One region of the Mesorhizobium sp. CNPSo 4671 genome, then DNA from elsewhere that is predicted to be linked to it. Evidence: predicted binding sites of a transcription regulator. Region 1 holds the regulator's gene; each other region holds the start of a gene.
The links. The regulator HrcA, encoded in region 1, represses chaperone genes, less so after heat shock. The targets are predictions, from matches to a motif close to GTTAGCACTCNCNNNNNGNGAGTGCTAAC.
Positions count from the first base shown of each region.

Region 1 (7,184 bases):
CATAGTTATCCGGTATATCGAGGCATATGACCCGGGCCTTCTTCAGGCTCGTCTTGAATTTCTTCTGCAGTTTGGTGCGGTGCAGCTTTTCCATGACGAAGATGATGTCAGCCCAGGCGACCAGCTCATGCGTCAGCGGCGTGTCGGCGTCATGATTGGTTCCCGCCGACGCAACCTCGATGTCCCGGCGCGTCGAAAACACCTGCTCGGCGGTCGGGCTGCGCAAGCGGTTCTGGCTGCAGACGAAGAGGACGTTTTTCACCAGCTCGCGGCTTCCTGGTTCAGTGGCCTTGCGGCTGCGGCACTACTCATCGAACATTTCACGTATCGACTTGGTCATCGGCATGTACTGGTCAAGTGTCAGTCCGTAGAGTTCAAACTCTACCGCGTGCTCGCGCGGCAGCACCCTAAGATTTATACCGACATAGGTAAGAAAGCCCCGAACCACATCGAACTCAGTCATACCAGAGGGCTTTATTCTCGATATAACCTTCTGATTTTTGATAATTACGGCATCGGCTTGATAGAAATCTTCGTCAGCCCGTGGCTTCGAAATTTCGGTCAATCCGAACTCGAAGACATCATCCGTGTTCACAGTGCGAAGCGTCTCATGGATCAGATACTTCATGGCGCACCCACATCGGAAACAGCGTCCTGGTTTTTCAGCCAAGCTCGTAGCATCTTGCCTGAGCAGCAAACTACCTTTTGGCCTACCGCGCCAGATCCGCCACCACGGCGTCGAGCACGATCATGCCGGCCGGCGTGGCGCGCAGGCGCGCATTGCCGATCGGCGCCACCAGCCCCTCGCCCTGCAGCATGGACAGCCGCGCCGTCGACAGGCCGCGGCCGGAAAACGCCTCGTAGCGCGAGAGGTCGATGCCTTCGGCCAGACGCAACCCCATCAGCAGGAACTCGTCGGCCTCCTCCGATCGCGTCAGGATCTCGCCACCGGTGACGCCATGGCCCTTGGCCTCAACCAGATTGGCCCAGGTCTCCGGCATCCGCTCGGCTATCGTCACCGTGCGGCGGCCATTCTCGACGAAGCGGCCATGGGCGCCGGGGCCGATACCGACATATTCGCCATAGCGCCAGTAGGTCAGATTGTGCCGGCTCTCCGCGCCCGGCCTGGCATGGTTGGAAATTTCATAGGCCGGCAGGCCGTGCGCAGTGGTGATCTCCTGCGTCAACGCATAGAGATCGGCGGCGTGGTCGTTGTCGGGGATGATGAATTTCTTCGCCGCATGCAGGGCGTGGAAGGGCGTGCCTTCCTCGATGGTCAGCTGGTAGAGCGACAAATGATCGGCGGCATGGCCGATCGCCTGCTCGAGCTCGGCTGCCCAGGCCTCCGGCGTCTGGCCGGGGCGGGCGTAGATCAGGTCGAAGGAGAGCCTTGGGAATATGTCCCGCGCGAGCCCTATCGCATGCAGCGCTTCGTCGACATTGTGCAGCCGGCCGAGAAAGCGCAAATCTTTGTCGTTCAGCGCCTGCACCCCGAGCGAGACGCGATTGACGCCGGCCGCCCGATAGCCGCGAAACCGTTCGGCTTCGACCGAGGACGGATTCGCCTCCAGCGTCACCTCGATGCCGTCAGGCACCGTCCAGTTCTTTGCCACCGCGTCCAGAACCCTGGCCACGGTTTCCGGCTTCATCAGCGACGGCGTGCCGCCGCCGAGGAAAATGCTGGTCACCTCGCGCGGCCCGGTGCGCTGGCGCATGGTCGCCAGTTCCGCCTCGAAGGCGGCGGCAAAGCGCTCCTGGTCGACCGGCTGGTGGCGGACATGGCTGTTGAAGTCGCAGTACGGGCATTTGGCCGCGCAGAACGGCCAATGGATGTAGACGCCGAAGCCGGGGCTGCGATCCAGCGGCATGGTGATGCCGGATCCAGTCATGCCGAGCCCAATCTCGGCAAATTTAATCTCGCTTGGGCGAATTTCTGGAAGGCGCGAGCGCGGTGCGACAGCGCCGTCGGCTGGCCGGGTTTCCAGCCATGCTTTTCCTCAGCGCTCATCTCGCCGAAGGTTTTGTCGAATCCATTGGGCAAAAACACCGGATCGTAGCCGAAACCGAGCTCGCCGCGCGGCGGCCAGACCAGCGTGCCTTCGGCCTCGCCGCGATAATATTCGGCCTCGCCGTCGGGAAAGGCGAGGCAGATGACGGCGACAAAGCGGCCCTTGCGCTGTTCGGCCGAGGCGGCGCCGACTTCCTGCAGCGCCACTTCGGTGCGCTGCATGGCCATGGCGAAATCGCGCGAACCGTCCGGGGTTTCCGCCCAGTTGGCGGTGTAGACGCCGGGCGCACCGTCGAGCGCGTCGACGCACAGGCCGGAATCGTCAGACAGTGCCGGCAGGCCGGTCGCCTTCGCGGCGGCCAGCGCCTTGATATAGGCATTTTCCTCGAAAGTCGTGCCGGTCTCGTCCGGCTCCGGCAGGCCAAAATCCTTGGCCGACTTCGCCTCGAAGCCGAACGGTCCCATCAGGTCGGCAAATTCGCGCAGCTTGCCGGTATTGTGGCTGGCGACAACGATCTTCTTGCCATCAAGAGAATGCATCAAAGGCCCCAGATTCTCGGCTCGGCGAACTCGATCGAATTGCCCGAGGGGTCGCGTATATAGATCGAACGGCCACCTTGCGGCCATTCGAATTCGCTTTCGATGGCGATTCTTTTTGCCCTCAGATGCGCTTTCCAGGCCACGATTTCAGCGGCGGTTGCCGCAAAGCAGAGATGACCTTCGCCGACCGCGCCGTGCGGCGGCACCGGCAGCCGGGCGTCCGGCAGCGGAGGTGTTTTGGTCGCCTCGGCATTGAAGACCAGCAGCACGGCGGGTCCGCAGCGGAAGAAGAGGTGGCGGCCATCGACCTTGCCGAGGAGGGTGAGGCCGAGGATGTCGGTGTAGAAGGCTTCGGCTGCGGCTAGGTCGGTGACGTAGAGAGCTGATTCCAGGATTGCAGAGGGTATCACGAGGCGCCCCTCTCTGCCCTGCCGGGCATCTCTCTTTCCCTTCTCCCCTTGTGGGAGAAGGTGTCGCCAAAGGCGACGGATGAGGGGTGTTCCAGCGGAGTGAGACGTTGGCGTTCCCTGGAGCACCCCTCATCCGTCTCGGCGCTGCGCGCCGATCCACCTTCTCCCACAAGGGGAGAAGGTAAGCGGAGATGGCCGGCAGGCCAGAGAGGGGGCGCCAGGCTCGGCATCAAAACTTACGCCACCGCCATCTGCTGCAGGCTGACCAGCCTCTGGATGCCTTTCTTGGCCAGGCCCATCAATTCCGCGAACTGTCCTTCCGAAAAAGGCTCGCCCTCGGCGGTGCCCTGGATCTCGACGATGCCGCCCTTGCCGGTCATGACGAAATTGGCGTCGGTGCCGGCCGCGGAATCCTCGAGATAATCGAGGTCGATGACCGGCTGGCCGTCATGGATGCCACAGGAAATCGCCGCGACGTGATCTTTCAGCACCTTGGCGACGCTCGCCATCTGCCGCGCTTCCATCCAGCGCAGGCAATCATAGAGCGCCACCCAGCCGCCGGTGATCGAGGCGGTGCGGGTGCCGCCATCGGCCTGGATGACGTCGCAATCGACGGTGATCTGCTGCTCGCCCAGCGCCTGCAAATCGACCACGGCACGCAGCGAACGGCCGATCAGGCGCTGGATTTCCAGCGTGCGGCCGCCCTGCTTGCCGGCGGAGGCTTCGCGGCGCATGCGCTCGCCGGTCGAGCGCGGCAGCATGCCATATTCGGCCGTCACCCAGCCCTTGCCCGAATTGCGCATCCAGCCCGGCACCTTTTCCTCGAGGCTTGCGGTGCACAGGACATGGGTGTCGCCGAACTTCACCAGGCACGAGCCTTCGGCGTGCTTGGAGACGCCGCGCTCGAAGGAGATGGCACGCATTTCGTCGAATTGGCGTTTGGAGGGGCGCATTCAGGCTTCTTTCCAGTCATTTTTCGGAATCGTGGCCGGCTTGTAGCCCCACCAAGCCCATGGCGCAAAGGAAAATGGGCGGGTTGCGCCCACCGTGCCGAAGTCTATATCCTGAAGCAGGAGGTTTTTGGCCGAATGACCAAGGCAATCGATCCAGCTTCGCAGTCGCTTGCACTTCAATCACTCGACATGCGCTCACGCGACATCTTCCGGCGCATCGTCGATTCCTATCTCAGGGATGGCGAACCCGTGGGCTCACGCAGCCTGTCGCGCATCCTGCCGTCCTCGCTGTCGCCGGCCACCATCCGCAATGTGATGAGCGACCTCGAGCATCTCGGGCTGATCTACGCGCCGCACATCTCGGCCGGCCGGCTGCCGACGCAGGCTGGCCTGCGCTTCTTCGTCGATGCCTTCATGGAACTTGGCGACCTCTCCGACGAGGAGCGCCGCACCATCGAGGCACAGGTGCGGGCTTCCGGCTCCGGCGCGACGCTGGAGCACATGCTGACCGAGGCCAGCCAGATGCTGTCGGGCATGTCGCGCGGCGCCGGCCTAGTGCTGGCCGCCAAGAACGAGGTGGCGCTGAAGCATATCGAATTCATCCAGCTGGAGCCGACCAAGGCGCTTGCCGTGCTGGTGTCGCAAAATGGCGATGTCGAGAACCGCGTCGTCGAGCTGCCGGCGGGCATCACCGTCTCGCAGCTGCACGAAGCCTCGAATTTCCTCAACGCGCATATCCGCGGCCGGACGCTCGCCGAAGCGCGCACCGAGATCGCCCGCATCAAGGAAGAGACGAGAGCCGCGCTGGACACGCTGTCGCAGGACCTCGTCGAGAAGGGCCTGGCGGTGTGGGCGGGTGCGGAGAGCGGCCTGCCGGCGCGGCTTATCGTGCGCGGTCGCGCCAATCTGCTCGAAAACGTCACCGCCCAGGCCGACATCGAATTGCTGCGGCATCTGTTCGAGGACATGGAGACGCAGGACGGGCTGATCCAACTGCTCGATCTCGCCGAGCAAGGATCGGGCGTGCGCATCTTCATCGGTTCGGAAAACAAGCTGTTTTCGCTGTCGGGCTCGTCGCTGGTGGTCGCGCCCTATCGCGACAAGGATGCCCGCGTCGTCGGCGCGCTGGGCGTCATCGGCCCGACCCGGCTCAACTACGCCCGCATCGTGCCGATGGTCGATTATACCGCGCAGCTGATATCGCGCATGTTAAGGTAGACCCCTGGACAGCAAGAGACGGGCAGCAAGGAGAAAAAAGAATGGCGCTCGAAGAATTCAAGGCCCGGATCAGCCTGCTGCTCGAGGAGATGGTCAACCAGCCGGAAGACCAGCACGAAATCCAGGAACAATTGCGCGAAAAGCTGCAGGAAATGCGCGCCATGGGCCTGCCGCTGCCGGCCGATCTCGTCGCGCTGGAAAAACGCCTCGACGACGATTTTTTGGCTGCCGGGACATAAGCAGGGACCGCTTCGCTCAACTCGTCGTGTGAGGCGGAACCCGGGGACAAAATCGGCCGTTGGTTTCCTTCGCGATCACATGGAGGACAGAATGATCCGATTGGCCGGACTGATGCTTCCAGCCCTCTTTCTTATGACAAGCCCGGCATTCGCCCAGCAGGCCGATCGGCCGGTGCTGAAGGGTGCGGCCGCCTTCGGCGACTGGCGCGCCGACAGACCGGGCGTGCGCCGCCTGATCAAGCCGGAAGACCTGCCGAAGCCTTACCTCACCAAGTCGGCCTCGAACGGCGCCGGCCTTGCCGACATGCCGGCAGGCGCGAAACCGCAACTGCCACCGGGCTTTTCGGCCGAGCTGATCGCGTCCGGCATCGACAATCCGCGCGTCGTGCGCGTCGCACCCAATGGCGACCTGTTCGTCGCCGACAGCGAGGCCAACCAGGTCCGCGTTTACCGCCTGGCCAAGGACAGCGCCAAGCCCGCCGAGGACGGCATTTTCGCCGGCAATCTCAACCAGCCCTATGGCATTGCCTTCTATCCGCCGGGCGATGACCCGCAATGGGTCTATGTCGCCAACAGCGACAGCATCGTGCGCTTTGCCTACCGCAGTGGCGAGCTGAGGGCATCGGGCGAGCCGGACACCATTGTCGACAACATTCCCTCCAACCATCACTGGACGCGCGACATCGCCTTTTCGCCTGATGGCAAGACGCTCTATCTGTCGGTCGGCTCTGGCTCGAATGTCGCCGAGGACATGGGCAAGGCGCCGGATGGCAGCCTTGAAGCATGGGCAACATCGAAGCCGTTGGGCGCGACATGGGGCTCCGAAGAGGGGCGCGCCGACGTGCAGGCCTTCGATCCGGACGGCAAGAACGGCCGCATCTTCGCCACCGGCCTGCGCAACTGTTCGGGCATGACCATCCAGCCGGCGACCGGGGCGCTGTGGTGCGTCGTCAATGAGCGCGACGCGCTCGGCGACAACGTGCCGTTCGAATACGCCACCTCGGTCAAGGACGGCGCCTACTACGGCTGGCCTTGGTACTATATCGGCAACCATGAGGATCCGCGCCACAAAGGCGCGCGCCCCGACCTCGCCGGAAAAGCGACCATTCCCGACGTGCTGATGCAGGCGCATTCGGCGCCGCTCAACATCGCCTTCTACGACCGCGAGGACTTGCCCGCCGACAGCGGTTTTCCCAAGGAATACCGAGGCGATGCCTTCGTCGCCCTGCACGGTTCGTGGAATCGCGGCAACAGGACCGGCTACAAGGTCGTCCGCCTGTTGTTCAAGGATGGCAAGCCGACCGGCGAGTACGAGGATTTCATGACCGGCTTCGTCGTTTCCAATGGCGAAGTGTGGGGCCGGCCCGTCGGCGTGGCGGTGGCCAATGACGGCGCGCTGATCATGACCGAGGACGGCAACGGCACCATCTGGCGCGTGACCTATGACGGCGGGCGGTCCTGACGGCATTTCAGCGTGGTGCAATCGAATCCGGCTTCAGGGAATTCCAGCGGGTCCGACTTTGTGCGACAAGGCGCTCGTCCCAAATAGCGTTCCACGGACGCAAGGCTCGACCATGACCCTCACCGGCTTCCTCGCCTACAGTGCCGCCCTCGGCATCGCCGCCGCCATTCCCGGCCCCGGCGTTACCGCCCTTGTCGCGCGGGCGCTCGGCTCCGGCTTTCGCTCGTCGCTGGCCATGTCCTTTGGCCTGATGCTGGGCGACCTCACCTATCTGACCGCCGTCGTGCTCGGCCTCGCCTTTGTCGCGCAGACCTTCGGCATGGTCTTCCTCGCCATCAAATGGCTTGGAGTCGC
Region 1 is NZ_JBWLUW010000004.1:562,808-569,991, forward strand. Features, by position in the region: gene AC04SF_RS14760 (low molecular weight protein tyrosine phosphatase family protein) at 1-262, opposite strand, end outside; gene AC04SF_RS14765 (hypothetical protein) at 305-628, opposite strand; gene hemW (radical SAM family heme chaperone HemW) at 711-1,889, opposite strand; gene rdgB (RdgB/HAM1 family non-canonical purine NTP pyrophosphatase) at 1,886-2,548, opposite strand; gene AC04SF_RS14780 (VOC family protein) at 2,548-2,958, opposite strand; gene rph (ribonuclease PH) at 3,195-3,911, opposite strand; gene hrcA (heat-inducible transcriptional repressor HrcA) at 4,047-5,129, shown strand; gene AC04SF_RS14795 (hypothetical protein) at 5,171-5,368, shown strand; gene AC04SF_RS14800 (PQQ-dependent sugar dehydrogenase) at 5,460-6,830, shown strand; gene AC04SF_RS14805 (LysE family translocator) at 6,943-7,184, shown strand, end outside.

Region 2 (7,184 bases), on a different contig from region 1:
CTCGCAATGGCCGAGGTGCTCAACTGGCAATTCCATTGGACGGACGGCTGGAGCGAGTCACTTGAAAAGGCCGAGCGCCATGTCGGCTTGGCGTTGCAGAAGAGTCCGCAGGTTGCCTTCGTTCACTACGTCGCCTCGGTCTTCTACTTGTGGAAAAAGGATCTCGCCAGATCCGCGGCTGAAGCGGACGCGGCGCTGAATCTCAATCCGAACTACGCTCAGGCGCACAACTCGCGCGGCATCGTCAACATCTATGGCGGCCAGCCCCTCGCGGCTATTCCCCATATCGAACAAGCCATCCGGCTCGATCCTGCGTTGAAGCAGCTATACATCCACTTTCTCGGCTCTGCCTATCTTGTCGCCGGCAAATTCGAAGCTGCCTCGGCGCTGTTCAGGGAGCGTATACAGCTCGCCCCGAAGACCGACCTCTCCCGCGCCTTTCTTGCTGTCGCGCTCGGCCATTTGGGCGAGGCCGAGGAAGCCGGCCGGGTCTGGCGCGAACTGATGGAGATCAATCCGAAATACTCCTTTGCCGAGCATGTTGGACGGCTACCCTTCCGCGATCAGGCCGACATAGACCATCTGTTCGAGGGCCTCAGCAAGGTTGGCCTCCCGGCTTAAATGCAAATTAGCATCGAGCTGTCTGTCTTGCTGAAAGACATTGTCTCGCGTCTCCTTCCCGAGTCTAAACATGGGGCGTTCGCGTAAAGGGGGGTCACGTCCGTCCTGGCACAAGGCCGAGTGCCAGCGCGGGGTTGCCCTCGGCCGCTTTCCATTCGAAGCCCGGACTACGGCAAACGTGGTCGGCTAGATGCAGAGTCCCTTGGTTTTATGGGGTAGGCCGAGCCTGAATCGTTCGAGGCTCGTTTTTCCAAATTTTTCAAATGTATTCAAAGGGTTTGAGGTTCTTGAGGGTCTCCAGCCTGCGACGAAATTGTAGGCGGAGCAGGAATGCTTGAGACTTGCGCCATTGTCAGTGTTGATCGGTGACGAGCGGCAGCTGCCCGCGAGAGTGCCCCTGATGCGGCCGAGACGTAAGTCCATAAGTTGTAGGCGAAATGATTTTGGGCCTTTTCGTCAGTCTTGTCCGTCTCATTGATGCACTCGTCACACGTAGCTCAATACTCGCCGTTTCGAAAGGCTTGGGAACGATGCTTGCGGTAAACGGCGGCAACGACGTGCAATTACGCTGGTTCCGACCTCGGCCACCGGGTCATATCCGCTCCTTGCCGATCTGACGGAGGCTTGCAATCGTTCAGATTGCCTCGTTTGCAAAGCAAAGATTTGCCTCGGCGCTGAGCCCACTATGAGGCCTGGACCAAACCTGCACGACGGGCCGCTTTCAAAAATGCCCTTCTTGCTTGTTGCGGAGCCCGCCATCCGTCCAAGGAGTCGCGGCAAGTGCGGCAGGCAGCTCGATAGCTTGGTCCTCTCGCCCATTCTGGCCATTGGTCATGGAGGCACTCAAGTGCTTCCCAACTGCTGGCAACCACCCGCTCCCTTGAGGGTCTCACGCGCAGTCTCACAGGTTCGGAAAATCGAATATCCCTCATAGCTTTCTCCGCTCCCACGGACCGATTACATCGACTCGTTGTAGGGGCTTGTTGAAGCGGCTCCGAAAGCGTCGACTGCCTTGGCCGCGACGATGTCGCCTGCGTCCGGTACAAGCAGATCCATGCGGCGGGCGAAGGCAACAAAAGTGCTGCGAGCGGTTTCGGCATCCACCTCGCCGGCGAGGGCTGCCCGACAGGCATTGAGCGCGACGCCATGAGCAGGGTTTCGCTTCGATGGCGGCCATTCATCCAGCAGGACAAAGGCGTCTTTTACGCTTTGAATGTTGGTCGGAAACCCAAGACCCACGAGCACCCTCACGGGATGCTGAAATTGATTGCGTTCCATGCTTTCCTCCGTTTCACGTGATTGGCTCAGTCGATCGGAAGCCGTTCCCACGGCGCGTGCGCGATAGATTGCGTGCGTCGCGCCTTAGCCTGCCGAACTCCCGTTTCCAGGAGGGCCTTTGCTGTCGGTAAGATTCCGCGCGGCCAGAAACATCACCGTGTATGCCGCTTTGCGCCGGTCCCAACCCGCGGCCTCTGCTCTGTCGAGCAACTCGACCAGTATCGGGTCAAGCGCAACCTTCAGGTCTGCTTCGTAGTTCAGGTCGGTGGCCGCACGCGACGGTCGTGGTGCCGTCCCCGGCGATGTCGTTGGTCTTCGAAGCGACTTCGCGGACCATCTGCGCGCCCATGTTCTCGAACTTGTCCTCAAGCTCGATTTCCTTGGCGACGGTGACGCCGTCCTTGGTGATGCGCGGGACGCCGAACGACTTGTCGATGACGACGTTGCGGCCCTTGGGGCCGAGCGTCACCTTCACCGCGTCGGCGAGGATGTTGACGCCGCGCAGCATGCGCTCACGGGCGTCGGAATGAAATTTCACTTCCTTGGCAGCCATTGGATCACTCCTTCAATAGGCAGCTTCATTGACTGGATTGCGGTTGAAGCCTCGGTCAGGCGGCCTTCTTGACCGCCGCGATCTGCTCGATCACGCCCATCACGTCGCTTTCCTTCATGATCAGCAGGTCTTCGCCGTTGAGCTTGATCTCGGTGCCGGACCATTTGCCGAACAAGATGCGGTCGCCGGCCTTGACATCGAGCGGCGTGAGCTTGCCGCTCTCGTCGCGCGCACCCGGGCCGACGGCGATGACTTCGCCCTCCTGCGGCTTCTCCTTGGCAGTGTCGGGGATGATGATACCGCCGGCCGTCTTCTCTTCGGCCTCGATGCGGCGAACCAGGATACGATCGTGCAATGGACGGAACGTCATGTCGTTCTCCTTCAGGACAAACAGATTTTTGAGGTTCCTCCACACCGGACCGGCAATATCGGGCCGGTGCAGGGCGTCGCGACCCCTTTCTCAGGCATCGCGCGCATATCGAGCTAGTTTTGGCATTTTCGAGTTTCAAGGGCTCGCCGGAAAAATTTTGGCACTCTGCATTCGAGAGTGCTAGGGACATGAATTCATGAAGCTATTTTCGCTGGAACGCGCGATTTCAGGTCTTGAAATTCGATCCGAACTCATCGAAATTTTTTGCGGTTGGAGTCCCGAAAGGGATCACTGCAACACCAACGGTGCCAAGGAGATTGTCAGGAAACGGAGACCATCGATGGAACGAACCTTGTCGAAAATGCCCTTGATCGCCCCTGAGGCCTCTGACCCTTCGCTTGACCGCCTGCTGTTCCCGGCGCGGCACTTTAATCACCCCGATGAGGTGGTGCTCGATCGCACGCTCGACATTCTGGAAAAGCGCGCCATTCTTGCATCATGGGCGTCGGATGCTTGCGCCGTCGAATCCATGCCTGCGTTGCGAAAACCACCTGGTGCTTCGAACCCGGTGACGTTCGACGCCGTCATGGATGCCCTTCGCCGACTGGACGATAGTCGCGCCGAGGTGGGCTGTGACCTCAAGGAGCGGCGGGTCCGAGATCGCCCGCAAAGACTTGATGCCTGAACGCGCGCGATAGGAGAGACGCATGGTCAGCAGGGAATTCCGACTGCAGATGGAGGGCTACGGTCTCACAACTGCGGAGATCCACTACCACCTTCCCGATCATCCAAGCCTTTTGCAGCTTTACGTTTGGCAGGAATACGATCTTGCACCGGAATTCCCAACCCTGAAAGGGTTTCTGGATTACTGGGAGCGCGAACTCGAAGGCGCGCTGCATTCCGTGCGCGTCGCCCATCACCGCCTGATCCGGCCTTCCGAATGGAAGGCCGTCGACGGCATCTTCACAGTTCAATAGCCGGACCCGGGCCGGACCCGCCAAGCGGCAATAGGACAGGCTCCTTTGTAGTTGCCGGCATCCGATTCATAAAGGTGCCGTTCGTCTCGCCAGCTCCCCTTGAACTGAAAAGACGTGTTTCCAATCTTTTTCCCACGTGCCGAGTGCGCTTGCCGGATGTCGAACAGGAGCGGAAGGATCGCATGGAAACGATTTTCTTTGAAGATGCCGGTTCCGTCCTGGTTGTGCCAAGCTCGCCGGCATGGGTTTGCCGGGAACTGACATCGTCGCCGCACACGGTGAGGCAGGATCAGTTACCCACGGTTTGAAGGGAGGTCACTAATGGAAAGTGCGACGTTCAAACAGCCGGTTTTCGTAAGAGACGACGGCTACGGTGTCCAAAAGATCGGCTGTGTCATGGATGCGATAGAGTTTCTCGAAGAATGGCCGGTTGAAAGGCGCGGCCTCCTCCACGCAGCAGCGTCTGATGCATGCTACTCCGCCTACGATGGTCGGAAGTCTGTCGAGGCGGCGAACAAGGCCTTTACGACTTGGGCACGCAGGGTCGGTGTCATCGAGGACGTGCCCGTAGCGCCGCCGTGGATGACAGGGCCGAAGATCGGCAATGCAGACCATCTTATGGAAAGTGACGGCTGAATTCACTGCGGCGGTAATCTGCCGCCGCAGCATCAGAGTGGCGCGTCACCGGGGGCAACGGGCGCGGGAAAGCCAAGCCCCTTACTGTTGCCTGTTCATACATTTCGGATAACTTCTTCGGCACAAACAATTTGCCAAGCAGATCGCACGAAAGAGCGCGTCCGCCTGAATGGGAAGCCATAGACGGCATCTTCACCATTCAATGGCCGGCGCCCGGGTCCCCTTGGGCCGGATCCACCAGGTCGGCTTCGTCGTCGGGGTCGATCAGGTCGATCAGCGCTGCCACCCTTGTTCCCGGCAGCGGTCGTCCCTGGCTCATCAACGCCTCGTCACCGAAGGCCCAGGCCCATGCCTCTCTCAATTCCTCAAGCGAGGCACCGGACGCGATGATTTCCGCAATCGTCGCGTTGTCCACGGGTCCGAGGACCGAGACAACCTCTTGGCGTGTCATGGGCATCCTTTTCCTCCGTTCGAAATACCTGCGAAGCAGATGGGTATTCGATGGAGCGCTTGCCACCAGCCATTTCGAAGGCGGTCACGAAACTGCCTTGGCGGTCCCTCTTGACGCAGCGGAAGTCAATTCCCAACTCATTCCTCGTCGGTCGCCGCACAAGGGGCCGATGTGTCAGGGAGCGCCATGCTTCTTGCGTTCCCTCGTACCTATGTTGCTCCAAGGAGGATGTAGTTATGAGAACGAACCCGGACTTTTCCCCCTTCTATCGGTCGAGCATCGGCTTTGACCGCATCTTCAACCTGCTCGAAAACGCCAGCCCGCCACAGAACGCGGACAACTGGCCGCCCTATGATATAGCCAAGCTCGGCGAAGACACCTACCGCATTGTCCTCGCGGTCGCCGGTTTCGGGGAAGATGAGCTTACGATCACGCAGGAGCCAAATATGCTCGTGATCGAGGGCGCCAAGACAGAGAACGACGAGGTTCAGTACCTCCATCATGGCCTGGCGTTGAGGTCGTTCGCGCGCCGCTTCGAACTAGCCGATCATGTGACCATTGTCGGGGCAAAGCTCGAAAACGGTCTGCTGACTATCGACCTCAAGAAAGAAATTCCCGAGGAGATGAAGCCGCGCCGCATCGCGATCAATGTCGAGACCGACAAGAAGGCGGCGTCCAAGCGCATTGAAAGCGCAGCGGCCTGATCTTTGGCGGTCGGCCCGCACCCCGTCCTGTCGTGGCTGGGGTCCGGGTGCGACCCAACACGGAAAGGAGAAGGATCAAATGAGCGTACGTGACTTGATTCCCTGGAGCCGTGGCAGCAGTCAGGCACCGAGCCTTTATCGCGGTGACGACATGGATCCGTTCCTGTCGTTGCACCGCAATGTCAACCGGCTATTCGACGAGGTGTTCCGCGGTTTTGACACGCCTTCGGCGCTGGGCCGCATGGCCCCTCTCAACGGCACTTGGCCAAGCGTGGAGTTCTCGGAAACCGATCAGGAAATCCGGGTGACGGCCGAAATCCCTGGCCTCGATGAAAACGACGTCGAGGTCATGCTGGATGATGGTGTTCTGACACTTCGCGGCGAGAAGAAGGCGGAGACCGAGGACAAGGACCGCCAGTTCAGCGAACGCTATTATGGGCGTTTTGAGCGGCGCTTTAGTCTCGGTCGTGAGGTTGAAGACGACAAAGTGGCGGCGACGTTCAAGAACGGTGTGCTCACCGTGACATTGCCCAAGTCCAAAAAGGCGCAGGCAAACGCCAAGCGCATTGCAATCAACGGCAACAAATGACGGTCGCGAAGCAAGGCCGGGGCTCGATGAAGCCCCGGCCTTCGCAGATAGCGAGGATGGTCAAATGACGTCCAACAGCCTCAAATGAAAGAGCCGTCATGGGATGCTGAATCAACCTTGCAACCCAGGGAGTTAACAAATGACCAGTCTGGCTTTCCTTACCCCCGTGCAGGTTAAGACCGGTGACGTGAGACACGACATCGGATCGGTGCGGGAGGCGCTCGTATACTTGAATCAATGGCCGAAGGCCCGTCGGGGGCCGGTATACAACTGCGCGGTGAGGAGCTGCAACGCCGCAATCGCCGAGCAGATGACAACCGAAGAGGCGCGACAGGCATTTGTCAGCTTTGCCAGGATAGCCGGGGTGCTGGCCAGATCCGATTTTTCGCCACTGGCCGGGGCTGATCAAAAGCTGTCCGTATCTGGGCGCAGTCTCTGACCTTCAGTTCAGGACTTCTCTAGGGCGCGTATAGGCCAGTGAAAGTGGACTGGACGAGGTCGATAGCGGAACCACAGGGAACGACCCACCAAAATACCCATCTAATGAGGCGGCAAATCACGGCTGCTTCACGCCACAATTATTCTTCGACGCATCTGCGGAATAGAGAAGTGAGCGACCACTAGGCCAAGTTCTTCGGCATATTTCGCGATATAAGCGAGCAGCTCCCAGCCAACGCCCAGATGCTTGCGATCCGCGCGAATGCAGATCGCAACCTCGCCGGTTCGGTCGGCTCGATCGCTTGCCAGCGTCGCAATGGCGATCAGCATCCCGTTGGTCGAGAAGGCCAGAAAATTATGGATATGGGTGTCGTGGAACGCGTCATCGCCACCAACCGCTCGTGCGAAATTTCCTTCACTCCGCCGAGAAAGCCAAAGCGCAGGTCGTCAGGCGTTACATGGGTGAAGAACTCGGCCAGCGTTGGTTCATCTTCAGGACGAGCGCGGCACACTTGGAAACGAAAGCCGGTATGGGTGGTGAGTGTGTTTTCATCGTCATCTGGCCCT
Region 2 is NZ_JBWLUW010000002.1:199,660-206,843, forward strand. Features, by position in the region: gene AC04SF_RS05315 (adenylate/guanylate cyclase domain-containing protein) at 1-621, shown strand, start outside; gene AC04SF_RS05320 (DUF982 domain-containing protein) at 1,305-1,553, opposite strand; gene AC04SF_RS05325 (DUF982 domain-containing protein) at 1,579-1,899, opposite strand; partial or broken gene AC04SF_RS05330 (TCP-1/cpn60 chaperonin family protein) at 2,180-2,452, opposite strand; gene groES (co-chaperone GroES) at 2,508-2,822, opposite strand; gene AC04SF_RS05340 (hypothetical protein) at 3,019-3,507, shown strand; gene AC04SF_RS05345 (usg protein) at 3,530-3,799, shown strand; gene AC04SF_RS05350 (DUF982 domain-containing protein) at 4,121-4,435, shown strand; gene AC04SF_RS05355 (hypothetical protein) at 4,635-4,886, opposite strand; gene AC04SF_RS05360 (Hsp20 family protein) at 5,123-5,590, shown strand; gene AC04SF_RS05365 (Hsp20/alpha crystallin family protein) at 5,670-6,179, shown strand; gene AC04SF_RS05370 (DUF982 domain-containing protein) at 6,319-6,618, shown strand; gene AC04SF_RS05375 (hypothetical protein) at 6,747-6,947, opposite strand.
Region 2: a site for HrcA is predicted at 2,979-3,007, ahead of groES (co-chaperone GroES). Genes of this name have one in related genera too.

Region 3 (7,184 bases), on a different contig from region 1:
GCCTCGCCTTCGACATCTTCCGAGATGATCAAGAGCGGCCTGCCGCTCTGCACCACCGCTTCGAGGATCGGCAGCATCGCCTGCAGATTGCCGAGTTTCTTCTCGTGGATGAGCACATAGGGCTCTTCCAGTTCGACGCGCATCTTGTCGGCATTGGTGACGAAATACGGGCTGAGATAGCCACGGTCGAACTGCATGCCCTCGACGACGTCGAGCTCGGTTTCGGCGGTCTTGGCTTCCTCGACGGTGATGACGCCGTCATTGCCGACCTTGTCCATCGCCTTGGCGATCATCTCGCCGACGGTTGCGTCGCCATTGGCGGCAATGGTGCCGACCTGGGCGATCTCGGCCGACGACTTGACCTTCTTGGCTTTCGACTTGATTTCCCCGACGACGGCGGCGACCGCCTGGTCGATGCCTCGCTTGAGGTCCATCGGGTTCATGCCGGCGGCAACCAGCTTGGCGCCCTCGCGCAGGATCGAGGCGGCCAGCACCGTGGCGGTGGTGGTGCCGTCACCGGCGAGGTCGTTGGTCTTCGAGGCCACTTCGCGCACCATTTGCGCGCCCATGTTCTCGAACTTGTCGGCAAGCTCGATTTCCTTGGCGACGGTGACGCCGTCCTTGGTGATGCGCGGCGCGCCATAGGCCTTGTCAATGATGACGTTGCGGCCCTTGGGGCCGAGCGTGACCTTCACCGCATTGGTGAGGATCTCGACGCCGCGCAGCATGCGGTCACGCGCGTCGGTGGCGAATTTGATTTCCTTGGCAGACATGATTTTTATCCAGTTCGGTTGAGGAAGGCAGAGCCCTGCCCCCCATGATCAATCTCTGAGCGTCCTTGCGCGTCCCGAAGGACACGCGGCACGCTGATCAGGCAGCCTTCTTGGCTGCCACGGTCTTGGCGGCCACGGTCTTCTCGGTGGTTGCCTCGCCCTTGTCGATGACGCCAGTCTCGCTCTTGTCGATGACGCCCATAATGTCGGCTTCCTTCATGATCAGCAGGTCCTCGCCGTCGATCTTGACCTCGGTGCCCGACCATTTGCCGAACAGGATGAGGTCGCCGGCCTTGACGTCGAGCGGCACAAGCGCGCCGTTTTCGTCGCGTGCGCCGGGGCCGACGGCGATGACTTCGCCTTGCTGCGGCTTTTCCTTGGCATTGTCGGGAATGATGATGCCGCCCTTGGATTTGATATCGCCTTCGGCGCGCCGGATGACGACGCGGTCGTGGAGTGGCCGAAACTTCATGAAAACTTCTTTCTGGGGCCAGCTTAGGCGGCCGCTTCCCCCATATAGGCGCTTTGGCACTCGATAGATAGGAGTGCCAAAATTTATTCGCGGACCCGATGAAATATTGAAAAGTATTATTTCGACCGGCGATTTCGTGATATCGCGAATGGCATAAATAATTCAAAAAATTGAATTTTGCCGATCAAGCGCCTATTTATCGGACAAGTTCACTTTCACGATTTCAAACGCAAGGGAGATTTGTTCGATGGCCGACGGCAATCAGACGATCATGGAAAAAGCTGAAGCCCGCTTCGTCGACAAGCAGAAGAAGACGGCGGAGAAAAACAAGGCAACCGCCGAATACATGTCCGAAGCGAAGGCCAGGGAGATCAAAACGGCGAAGCTCAGGATTTTGCGGCTGGCCAAGGAAGAGGCCGACCGTGTCGCCGAAGCCTTGAACCCGACGCCGAAGAAGAAGCGGGCGACCAAGAAGGCCGCCACAACGGAGGTCAAGACATGAGCCTGACATTCCCCAACCGCAGCCGCAGCTATGACGAAGCCGGCAAGCGCATCCGTTTCGTCGGCCATGACGGCATGTTCCAGATTTCCTTCTCGGTCGCCGCCGACGCGATGACCCGGATGCAACCGGCGACGGCGGCCAATGAAGCCGGCTATCTCGCCACCTTCGACACCGAGAGCAGCGTCATCCGCAGCGTGGCGTCGAAGGCTTACGACCGCACGCGCAAGAGCATGTATGTGCTCACGGCCGCTGACTTCGGCTGAACGACAAGCAGATTGCGTTACCCGGAAGGGCTTGCGCTCTGCCTGGGTACGTCGTGTGCGCTAGGAAGTTATGAGCAAATGCCCGGCGTAGACCGGCAGAGCCAGTGAAACCGCTCCGAATGCGATGACATGTAGCCGTGCTATGGAGAATGCACCGCTCTTGTTCAGGTCCTCGGCTGGCCTGCCCCTCTTCATGCACGCCGGCAACAACATCATAGCACAAGGCACTCGATCGAAACCGGCGTCTGGCTCGCTCTCGAGGCAGGGGTGAGCAGGATCAGGGCTTGCGCTCCGCCCTCTCCCGGCGCCTGACGTCGCGCACATTCATCTGCACGACCATGTCCGCGGCCTCGCGTGGGCCCATGCCGACCATGACTTTTTGCCTGACCACGGCTGGCTGGCCGGTGAAGACATCGACTATGGTCCAACTCTGGGGAAGCTCCATGCGCAGTGTGTAGCGATTGGCCATGCTGGCTTGCCTCAGCCCTGCATCATGAAAAACACCGCTCCCAGGACCAGCATCGTCCAGGCGATCACCGACAGCTTCAGTGCCATGCCGCCATGCGCGGCCAGAACTTCCCGAAAGCGCGGCACGATGCCCGCCGAAGCGACCGGCGCCGTCACGACGGCGACGGATGCCTTGACGCCCATTTTCCCAAAGACCGGCAGCAGTGACGGTTCACGCACGAAAATGACCTCGAATGGCGGGAAAAATCGGAGCGAGCATACTCGCGCCCTACCATAGCACTCTTTTCGCGAGCGCCCTGCATGCTAAATGCAGATAGGGTGGTTTTAACGTCGGCTCTGCGCCGCCTGGGACGATGGCGCCGAGATCTCCCGGCCAACGCCACCAGAGATGCAAGTCGGCAGGTCGTCGCCTTCGCTGGCGAAGGTCCGACGCAGATTCTCAGCTATATGATTTGTGGAGGCCTCGCCTCGGGATCGAACCGAGGCTTCAGAGATTTGCCGTCTCCAGCGTAGCCGCTCCGCCACGAGGCCATTGCAACCGAACTAACGGGGAAATGCTTGCGGAAAAGTTAAGCCCGACGGTTCTTCTGTCGGCACTTTGCGAAATGCCGCTTAGCGTCGTCGCGGCAACGCTGTTCGGCAGCCACTGCGCCACCGAAACCCAAAGGAACGCGCGGCGCCACGGGAGTTGAACGCCGATCCGCGCGGGCAACAGGTGACCGGCAAGCCATGACCCCGACAGGTGACGTAAAACATCAACTCTCAGCCTTAACTCTTTGTTCTCAAGAAATTCAGCCCCGGGAAGCCGCTCCGACATTCCTGAGAGCCTACAGCCTTTACGCCGCGGCACTCCGGCCTTTCGCGCCGGCCTCGGCCTTGAAGATTCGGAAGGTGTTGCGGCCTGCCGCCTTGGCGGCATAGAGCGCGGTGTCGGCCTGCGCGAACAGATCGCAAGGCGAGCCTGCCCCGGCAAACGCGATGCCAACCGAGGCGCCCAGCAGCAGCGACTGGCCACGCACCGCAACCGGCTTGCCCATCCTCTCGACGATCTCGCGCGCCGCGCCGGAGACGGCAGCCCGATCGAAATGCTGCCCGAGCAGCACCGCGAACTCGTCGCCGCCAACGCGCGCCACCAGGTCCGCCTCGCCGCAACCTTCGGCGAGGCGCTCGGCCGCCGCCTTCAGGCACTCGTCGCCGACGACGTGGCCGAACGTATCGTTGACCGCCTTGAAGCCGTCGAGATCGATCAACAGCAGCGCGCCGATTGGGCGGCTGGCATCCGCCTGCGCCAGCCGCGCCTGGAAGCGGGCGCGGTTGGCAAGCCCGGTCATGGTGTCGAATTCGGCGAGATAGCGCATCCGGTCCGACAGGATCTTTTCCTCGGTGATGTCCTGCTTCATGCCGAAGATGCGCACCGGCACGCCTTCCTCGCACTCGACGGTCGCGGTGATGCGGATCCAGCGGCTGTGGCCGGCGAAGGTGGTGATCTCGGCGTCGAGGGTGAAGCCGCTGCGCTCGGCGATCGCGCGGCTGCGCAAACTGTCCAGCGCCTTGCGCGACTCCTGCGGATAGCACTTGATGATTTCGCTGCGGTCGAGCGTGGCGCCGCGGGGCAAATCGAACAGATCATAGACCACATCGGTCCAGTGCAGCTGTTCGCCGGGCAGGCTGCATTCCCACACGCCGATGCGCGCGGCGACCGAGGCGCGGTCGAAGATCTTGCGGCTATGCGCCAGCGCAACCTCTTGGCCAGCGATGAGTGTGGCCTGCGCGGCAAGTTCCGCCTTGAGCTTGCCGATGGTGGCATTGCGGTGCCGTTCGTCGGCGCTCTCATGCCCCGCCCGCTTGCCGGGCTGTGCCGGGCCTTTCGGGGCGTATGAGGTATCGGGCATGGCGGGACTCCTGGCGGGCGACCACCATGGCGCGAAAGCCCTTAAGACTTCGCTGACAATCCGTGGGTTCCTCGCCCGACGGGAGTGGCTACGGCAGGCACACATTTCCAGGTGGCTTGGCGCATGCATTGTCTTATGCTGCGCTGGTCGACCCCCACTCCGTCTCGGCTTCGCCGAGCCACCTGCCGGGGCGAGCCACGGGTCTCGCCCGTCCTTCGGACCCCCCGATCGACGGGGTAGAGGAAAGGCGCCAGGCTTTTTGCCGTCAACGCCCTTCCAGCAACGCTCCCTTCCTTTCCCTCCGGAGGGGGGAAAGGTGGCGCTGCGAAGCAGCGACGGATTGGGGGAACCACGTGGCAATCAAGCCTCGGGCTGGTCAGTCAACCACAGAAGATGTGTGCATAGCGTAGCGGGGGCAAGGAACCCAGCCTCAGCCCTTTCTCTTCCCACCGACAGACCCTCTCCACTTTCCCCTTGAACACTCCCCCAATCTGGCCTAACCTGACTTGAGAAAAGGTTTTTTCAAACAGTTTCGATCAGGCTCGGCCATTGGCCGGGCCTTATTCCGGCCTGTAAGAGAAAACCTTTTCCCAACTCAGGATTCCCTTGCGCGATGGCAGCGGACGATCAGCCTGTTCCGGTCTTTCCCAACCCCGTCACCTTGCGTGACGTGGCGGCGCGGGCCGGTGTCAGCGTCGCCACCGCCTCGAAGGCGCTCAACGACCAGGGACGCATGACCGCCGAGACGCGCGAGCGTATCCGCGAGACGGCGCGTAGCCTCGGCTTCCGCCCCAACAGCCTGGCGCAGAGCCTGCTGAGGCGCCGCTCCTTCACCGTCGGCCTGCTCACCAACGATACCTATGGCCGCTTCTCGCTGCCGCTGATGTCTGGCATTTCGGACGCGCTGGTCGACAATGGCGTCTCGGTGTTCCTGTGCAATGTCGAGGAGGACCCGCGCCTCGGCCAGTTGCATGTCGAGGCCATGCTCGACAAGCGCGTCGACGGCATCATCGCCACGGGAAAACGCATCGACCGCCATCTGCCTGTCGACCTCAGCAATCTGCGCATCCCCGTGATCTACGCCTTCACCCAGCCCGATCCCGACGCCGTCGCCTTCGTCTCCGACGACGCCGGCGGCGCGCGGCTTGCGGTGGAACATTTCTGCCGGCTTGGCCGTAAGCGCATCGCCCATGTCAGCGGACCGGCTAGCTTTGCCGTGGTGCATGCCCGTGCCCAGGCCTATCGCGACGTAGTGATCGAAAACGGCCTACCGGTCACCGAACCGCTGCTCGGCTCCTGGTCGGAAGCCTGGGGGCATGAGGCGGTGGCGCAATTGTTCGACGGCAGAAGCCAAAGACCTGACGCCGTCTTTTGCGGCAACGACCAGATCGCGCGCGGCGTCATCGATGCGTTGCGCGAGCGAGGCCTCAACATTCCCGGCGATGTCGGCGTCATCGGTTTCGACAATTGGGAGATTGTCGCCGAAGCCACGCGCCCGCCGCTGACCTCGGTCGATATGAACCTGGTCGCCCTCGGGCGCGAGGCGGGGCTGACCCTGTTGTCGCTGGTCGGCGGTCAGCCGGCCACGCCGGGCATTCGAAAACTGCCGTGCCGGCTGGTGGTGCGGCATTCCTGCGGCCATCCACTGGATGGCTGAAACGAAAGCGCCGCGTGATCGGCGCCAAGCCGCGGACAGCGGCCAACCCTGGAGGAGGAGAAGATGAGGAACCTGATTGCCAAACTGGCCCTGGCCACTGCCGTTTTGGGCAGTGGTCTCGGCACTGCCGCCGCCGACACCGCCAACATCTGGGTGCGCGCCGACGGCTCGAATTTCATGCCGAAGATCGTCGACGCCTTCAACAAGGCGAACAAGGACCAGATCAAGCTCGACATCATCCCCAACGCCGAGATCATCCCGAAATATGGTGCCGCCGCCGCCGGCGGCACGGCGCCCGACGCGCTGTCGCTGGACCTGATCTACACCCCCTCCTTCGCGGCCGCCGGCCAGTTGGAGGACATCACCGACTGGGCCAAGTCGCTCCCCTATTTCGCCAGCCTGTCGCCGGCGCATGTCAAGACCGGCACCTACAAGGACCATATTTACGGCCTGCCCTTCTCGGCCGATGCCTCGGTGCTGATCTGGAACAAGAAGCTGTTCAAGCAGGCCGGCCTCGACCCTGAAAAGGGCCCGACCAACTGGGCCGAGATCGCCGCCGACGCCGAGAAGGTCAACGCGCTTGGCGGCAACATCAAGGGCTTCTATTTCTCCGGCAATTGCGGTGGCTGCAACATCTTCACTTTCACGCCGCTGATCTGGGCCTCGGGCGGCGACATCCTCAGTGAGGACGGCTCCAAGGCGACGCTGGACAGCCCGCAATTGCGCGGCGCCATCGATCTCTACCGCTCGATGGTCAAGAAGGACCTGGTGCCGGCAGGCGCGCAGACCGACACCGGCGCCAATTTCTTTGCCGCCTTTGCCGCCGGCAACATCGGCATCTCGCCATCAGGCGCCTTTGCCATCGGCGCGCTCAACACCCAGTACCCCAATGTCGACTACGGCGTCACCTTCCTGCCGGGCAAGGATGGCGGCTGGTCGTCCTTTGCCGGCGGCGACAATTTCGTCGTCACCAAGGGCACCAAGAAGCTCGCCGTGGTGAAGGAGTTCCTCGACTTCGCCTATTCGCTGGAAGGCCAGACCATCCTCGCCAAATATGGCAGCCTGCCGGTGCGCGGCGACATCGCCAAGGATGCGCTGAAGGAACTCGACCCGCGCTACCAGATCGCCGCCGAGGCCATGGCCAAGGGCAAGACGCC
Region 3 is NZ_JBWLUW010000002.1:437,987-445,170, reverse strand. Features, by position in the region: gene groL (chaperonin GroEL) at 1-773, opposite strand, end outside; gene AC04SF_RS06535 (co-chaperone GroES) at 871-1,245, opposite strand; gene AC04SF_RS06530 (hypothetical protein) at 1,493-1,747, shown strand; gene AC04SF_RS06525 (DUF1488 family protein) at 1,744-2,010, shown strand; gene AC04SF_RS06520 (hypothetical protein) at 2,288-2,479, opposite strand; gene AC04SF_RS06515 (hypothetical protein) at 2,491-2,697, opposite strand; gene AC04SF_RS06510 (diguanylate cyclase domain-containing protein) at 3,315-4,370, opposite strand; gene AC04SF_RS06505 (LacI family DNA-binding transcriptional regulator) at 4,984-6,027, shown strand; gene AC04SF_RS06500 (ABC transporter substrate-binding protein) at 6,091-7,184, shown strand, end outside.
Region 3: a site for HrcA is predicted at 1,298-1,326, ahead of AC04SF_RS06535 (co-chaperone GroES). Genes of this name have one in related genera too.